One region of the Psychromonas saccharinae genome, then DNA from elsewhere that is predicted to be linked to it. Evidence: predicted binding sites of a transcription regulator. Region 1 holds the regulator's gene; the other holds the start of a gene.
The links. Region 1 encodes sigma-54, which starts transcription at its own class of promoters, with help from an activator protein. Its sites were predicted from a motif close to GTTGGCACGNNNNTNGNNT; they were not measured.

Region 2: hmpA (NO-inducible flavohemoprotein) is a predicted target of sigma-54. The motif match lies at 1,482-1,500, and genes of this name have one in related genera.

Annotation. Positions count from the first base shown of each region.
Region 1 covers NZ_CP195153.1:3,189,826-3,193,243, forward strand. Annotated here, with positions in the region: gene lptB (LPS export ABC transporter ATP-binding protein) at 1-443, shown strand, start outside; gene ACR30L_RS14295 (RNA polymerase factor sigma-54) at 480-1,925, shown strand; gene ptsN (PTS IIA-like nitrogen regulatory protein PtsN) at 2,143-2,589, shown strand; gene rapZ (RNase adapter RapZ) at 2,764-3,418, shown strand, end outside.
Region 2 covers NZ_CP195153.1:3,074,447-3,077,864, forward strand. Annotated here, with positions in the region: gene ACR30L_RS13670 (ArsR/SmtB family transcription factor) at 1-140, shown strand, start outside; gene hmpA (NO-inducible flavohemoprotein) at 235-1,413, opposite strand; gene ACR30L_RS13680 (peroxiredoxin) at 1,822-2,523, shown strand; gene ACR30L_RS13685 (DUF3316 domain-containing protein) at 2,786-3,130, shown strand; gene ACR30L_RS13690 (YHYH protein) at 3,415-3,418, shown strand, end outside.

The sequences.
Region 1 (3,418 bases):
TAACTGAAAATATCATGGGCATTTTACAAATGCGTAAAGAGTTATCACAAGCGGAGCGCCTAGAGAAACTAGAAATGTTACTCGAAGAGTTTCATATAACCCATATACGTAGTAATAAAGGAATGAGTTTATCGGGCGGAGAGCGTCGCCGTGTAGAAATTGCACGAGCATTAGCAACTGAACCCAAATTTATCCTTTTAGATGAACCCTTTGCAGGGGTTGATCCTATTTCAGTTATTGATATTAAAAATATTATTCAACAGCTTAGGGATAGAGGTTTAGGCGTACTAATCACAGATCATAATGTACGTGAAACACTGGATGTTTGCCAACACTCATATATTGTTAGCCATGGTGAAATTATTGCAATTGGAACCCAAGATGAAATCTTAGCAAATGATCAAGTTAAACAGGTTTATTTAGGCAATGAATTCACACTCTAAGCTAACAATGGTTGAATAGGAGGAAAAAATATTTTGATGAAACAAGGGTTACAATTGAAGATGGGTCAGCAACTCGCCATGACTCCTCAATTACAGCAAGCAATTAAATTATTACAACTTTCTACACTCGATTTGCAGCAAGAGATCCAAAATGCGCTCGACGAAAACCCACTACTTGAACAAGATGACAAAACAAGCAGTGAAGAAGCACATAAAGAACAAGACAGTAGTCAAATTGATACTTCGGAAGCAATCACAAAGCAAGAATTTTCTGACGATCTTCCTGCGGAAACTGATTGGGAAGAATCCTATAGCCCAGTTCCAACGACCTCCGTTGCTTCAGGTGGTGCAAGCTATGAAGGTGAAGATACAGTTTATCAAGGTGAATCATCAAATACATTACAAGACCACTTACTGTGGCAAATGGAACTAACACCTTTTTCTGAAACTGATCAACTTATTGCGACTTCTATTATCGACTCGATTGATGAATCAGGTTATTTAACAAGTACGTGTGAATCTATTTTAGAAAGCTTAAGTGTTGATATTGAAGATCTTGAACTTGATGAAATTCAAGTTGTATTAAAACGTATTCAACATTTTGATCCGATTGGTGTTGCAGCCCGTTCCACCCAAGAGTGTTTACAAATTCAACTTCAACATTTAGCCCCCGATACTGAATGGCTAGCCGAAGCGCAAATGGTATTAGAGTGCCATATGGATTTATTGGCAAATCGCGATTACCGCACATTGGCTAGAAAAACAAAATTAAAAGAAGCGCAACTTGCTGAAGTTATGCGTTTAATTCAAAGTTTAGAGCCTCGTCCTGGCAATCAAATTGAAGAATCACATGCACAATATATTGTCCCCGATGTTTACGTAAAAAAAATAGCAGGACAATGGCGTGTTTCATTAAATCCAGACTGTGATCCAAACCTATCGGTCAACACCCAATACGCTAATTTATGTAAAGGTAATATTAGTAAAAGTGATTCACAATTTATTAAGGGCCACTTACAAGAAGCAAAATGGTTTATTAAAAGCTTAGAAAGTCGTAATGAAACACTCTTAAAAGTGTCTAATTGTATTGTTCAACAACAACAAGCCTTTTTTGAATACGGCGATGAAGCAATGAAACCAATGGTATTAAATGATGTTGCCTTTGCAGTAGACATGCACGAATCGACTATTTCTCGTGTAACTACGCAGAAGTTTATGCATACACCAAGAGGTATTTATGAACTTAAATTCTTCTTTTCTAGCCACGTTGCAACAGAAAGTGGTGGTGAATGTTCATCAACAGCTATTCGCGCTTTAATTAAAAAGCTCGTCAGTGCAGAACTAACAACAAAACCTTTAAGTGATAATAAAATAAGTAAATTACTTGAGGAACAAGGTATAAAAGTAGCGCGTCGTACGATTGCAAAATACCGAGAGTCGTTAGGTATCCCACCTTCTAATCAACGAAAACAATTACTCTAACAACTTTAATTCGATGTTCACTTATGTATTAAAAGCGAGGTGAACACGAATAAAATTAAATAATTCAGTGATATCCTAGCGTTATCCATAAAGTTTTCTCTACAGGTTGTTAAATTTTTAATTAATATTAAAAAAATGAGTATTTCTTGATACGTATTTACCTGTAAACTGCTAAACTTTCGCGCTTCTTAATATCGCAGCTAAAGTAGATTAAAATATGAAAATATCGACCCTATTAACTAAAGACTCTGTATTTAGTCAAGTACGTTGTACCAGTAAAAAATCTGCACTCGAAATAATCAGTCATATTGCAGCGGAAAAACTGGATATCGATGCACAGAGACTTTTTAATGATCTCATTAGTCGCGAAAAAATTGGTTCTACGGGCGTAGGCTCGGGTATTGCAATTCCGCACGTAAAAATTGACAGCAGCTTACCTGCGACAGCAGTTTTTATACAATGTGAAACACCTATTGATTATGATTCCTATGACGGTAACAAAGTGGATATACTGTTCGCGATATTCGTTCCTGAAGATCGCTGTCAGGAATATTTAGCAACATTGTCAGAGATCAGTCAAAAGCTCTTAAATAAGACATTTTTAAAGCAATTAAGAACCGCTGAAAGCGCTGAAACACTGTTTGAATTATTACAGGCTGAATAATCTACATAGTTTACTTAAATTAATTTATTAAATTGTAATTATTAGTTTTAACAACTTGAATTTCAAAAGAAAAAAGTACAGGATGTGGTAGTTAGTTTTTATGGCTAACACACATCTATTTTATAGAGATAAAATAATAATTATGTAATAAAATAAGTATAAATTGGAGTTATGATGAAACTCGTCGTTATTAGTGGACGCTCTGGATCAGGTAAAACGATAGCGCTTCACGTACTTGAAGATTTAGGTTATAACTGCATCGATGGTGTACCCTTCCAACTTCTCGAACAATTAATTGATACTGTTTCTGAAAAAAACAATAAAGTCGCCATCACCTTAGACATCCGTAACCTTCCCGATAAAAGCGCTAAAATACAAACTCTCCTTGCCACCTTGCAACAAAAACAAAACGTGCAAATGAAAATTATCTATCTCGATGCAATTGGTAGTGAATTAGTTCGCCGTTATAGTGAAACAAGACGTTTCCACCCACTTTCTAAACATAAAATATCTCTATCTAATGCCCTTGAACTTGAAAGTGAGCTGTTATTACCCATTCATGAATGCGCGGGTTTAACCATTGATACAACGACATTATCGATTCACAATTTAAATGAACGTATCAAGATTTATCTACAGGGCTCAGACAAAAGCAAATTACTTATTATCTTCAAATCTTTCGGATTTAAATACCAACGTCCTGAAGATGCAGATTATATTTTCGATGTCCGTTTTTTACCGAACCCGCATTGGGTACCGGAATTAAAACCTTATAATGGTCAACAACAACCGATTAAAGACTTTTTAGATTCACATAAAGTTGTGAAGC
Region 2 (3,418 bases), 120 kb from region 1:
CAACGGTATCAGAACATATTCGAGTTTTAAAGAAATCAGGACTTATTCGCGCTGAATCTAACCCGCCTAAAGTGTGTTATTTTATCAACAAAGAAAAACTTAAGGCGTTTAGTGTTCTGCTAACCGAAGATTATTTATAGCAACATCAGGTGCAATGGCATTCCTCTCCATAGCAAAACGGTAATGAAAGCGTGTTGATAATAAAAAAACACGCTAGGCATTATTATTTAATAATTAACGAGTTAATGTTTCTGCTGGGCCAAAAAATTCAAAATGTACATTTTCATCGGGAATACCTAGTTTAGGAATAAAATGATACATAGCATTCATAAAAGGTTTCGGCCCAAGGAAATAAAGCTCAACATCACGATCATCACCAATTTGTTCTTCAAGTATTGATAAATCAATAAAGCCTTTTGCATTTGGCTGGCAAGACTCAGTCGCTTCACTATAGATATAATAAGGTTTTATATGCTTATTATTACTTGCAATTTTGTTCACATGATCACGGAATGCATGTACCTGAGTATTTAATGCTGCATGGATAAAATGAACAGAATGCGCGGTGTCTTTTAAATAATTAAGCATGCTAATGGTTGGGGTGATCCCAACACCACCGGTAACAAACACAATAGGCTTATTGTTGTCTTTTAACACAAAATCACCGGCCGGTGCTAAAACAGACAATGAATCGCCAACTTCTATTTGCTGATGAAGATAATTAGAAGCAACGCCCCCCACTTCGCGTTTAACACTAATTCGTAAATACTCTCCATTCGGGGAATCTGATAAGCTATATTGTCGACGAGTTTCCTCTCCATTAATCTGTAAAACAACCCCTATAAATTGGCCCGGAATAAACGAAGGTACAGGTTTTCCATCGGTAGGAGTTAAATAAAAGGAAGTAATATTATCGCTTTCAGGTGTTTTCCTGATAACTGAAAATTCGCGCTCACCTCGCCATCCTCCTAGCTTATCTTCATTTGCTTTATAAGCAGACTCTTCCGCTGCAATTAATAGGTCGGCAAGTTGCCAATAGGCTAATCCCCAGGCTTCAATAACTTCCTCCGTTGCAGCGTCACCTAAAACCGCTTTAATAGACTTCAGTAAACATTCGCCAACGATTTCATATTGCTCAGGTAAAATATTTAATGACACATGTTTATTCACTATTCGATTAACCGCTGTTTCTAATACCGATAAATTCTCAATATTAGCTGCGTAAGCGACAAGTGCGTTTGCTAATGCTTTAGGTTGCGCGTTTCCGGCTTGATTGCTTTGATTAAAAAAACGCTTAACTTCCGGATATTCCTGAAACATTAAAGGATAAAAATGCGCTGTAATTTCATTTGCGTAAGTCGAAACGGCAGGAACAGTCGCTTTAATAATATCAATCGTGTGTTGGGTTAACATAGTAGATACCTTGTGTGGCTGATGAATAACTTGATTTATATCAATTTTTAAACTTAATAAAGCTGTAATAGCAAAGAACAAGCCAAACTTTTAACGACGTATTTTACAAAGGTTTATCCACAACACCGACACCATTTAATGTCTATTTGACACATTTAAAACTGTCAAATAAACAATCACTGTCATAATGACTATGTATCCAAATTCATTTGCAAACATTTCACCTAAGTCAGTCAGCACTGTATTAATCATTTTTCAACTAGATTTGACCCCATATCAATTAATAGTTAATTCCTATCACTTCCATTGAAAACAATTGTTTTACAAAAAACTAATTTAGTATATTCTAATTTACATGAATTAGACGCACCTAATATAACAATAAATTACTAATTTAAGGAGAAAGGAATGAGTTGCGACGTAAAGCTTAAACCTAGAAAACCAAAAACTGAGACAACAACGAATACAACAACAATTTCTGAGGAGAAAAAAACAATGAGTTCAACAATGGTTCGCAATGAAATGCCTAAATTTGAAATGGCCGCATATGATTCAAAAACCGGTCATTACACCACAGTTTCAAGTGAAGATTATAAAGGAAAATGGGTTGCCATTTGCTTTTATCCGGCTGACTTCACCTTCGTTTGCCCGACTGAAATCGCAGCGATGAATGCTAAATATGACGAATTTCAAAAAATGGGTGTAGAAATTTTACCCATATCAGTGGATTCTCAATTTTCTCATAAACGCTTTGTAGAAACTGAACCTATTTTAGCAGGCTTAAAACTAACAATGGGAGCAGATACAACCCAACAAGTCAGTCGTGACTTTGGTGTGTTAATTGAAGAAGAAGGCGTCGCGTTACGTGGTCGATTCCTATTTAACCCCGATGGCATTTGTGTCGCTCAAGAAGTACAAGCAGATTCAGTAGGTCGTAATGTCAATGAATTCCTACGTCAAATAGAAGCGTGGCAATATGCAACTGAAACCGGTGAAGTATGCCCTGCAGGTTGGCGCCCAGGTAAAAAAACATTACCTGTTAATACAGATGTTGAACAAATGACTGGACGTGTTGGTGATTATATTACCATTGAAGACATTTTAAGTTAATTGATTAACTGTTTTGTCAATATTAAGCCGGAATAATAATCCGGCTTAAATACCTACCACATTAATTATCCCCCATTCCCCATCAGTAAATTAGTAAAGTAATATATTAGAAATATTTTTATAGTCTGACAAAAGTGTCATGTTATCGTCGCGATTCAGTCATTTGGTTTAGCGTATTCTTTACACATAGCAAAGGGGCTTCACATTTTTAATGTCGCCGCTCATTAACACAACACACATTAATAATTAAAAGGATACAACCATGAAATTTACTAAATTAGCAATTATTGCATCAACATTATTAGCACTTAGCACTCAAGTTTTTGCAAGTGACATAACAACAATGCACACCACAAAAGTTATCAAAACGACTGAAGTTGCAAGCCAAAGTGCAGCTTACGAAATGGCGCTCGCAAAATTAAATGTTTTAAAAACAGATGACGCAACGGAATTAAACAGAGCAATTGGTCATATTGCACCCGACTCACGTAGTTTAACATTGGAAGACGGCAGTTATATCACGGTTGCTGAGCAAATGAATCCAAATGGGAAAATTGTTTATACCGGCCAAGTAAACATAAATGTTACTTATGATACTAATAGCTAACTCCTGAGTAAAAGAACCCGTTATTAATTAAGATGCATTAAACAGCCCATCTTAATCGGTAACGGGAGTATACCGATAATAGATACAGCAAGAAATCACTAGACCTTCCGCGTCACACAGTTACAAGAACCACCTTCCATGTTAAAGATTGCATCTTTTTTTCACATTTTCATTACAATATTCTGCAATACTTATAACATTCACTTTCTCATTAAATTTGAAGGGGGAATTAGCAAGGTTCAACAAGCTATTGCTAATCAATTTCTTCGCAAAAGGATATTATTATGT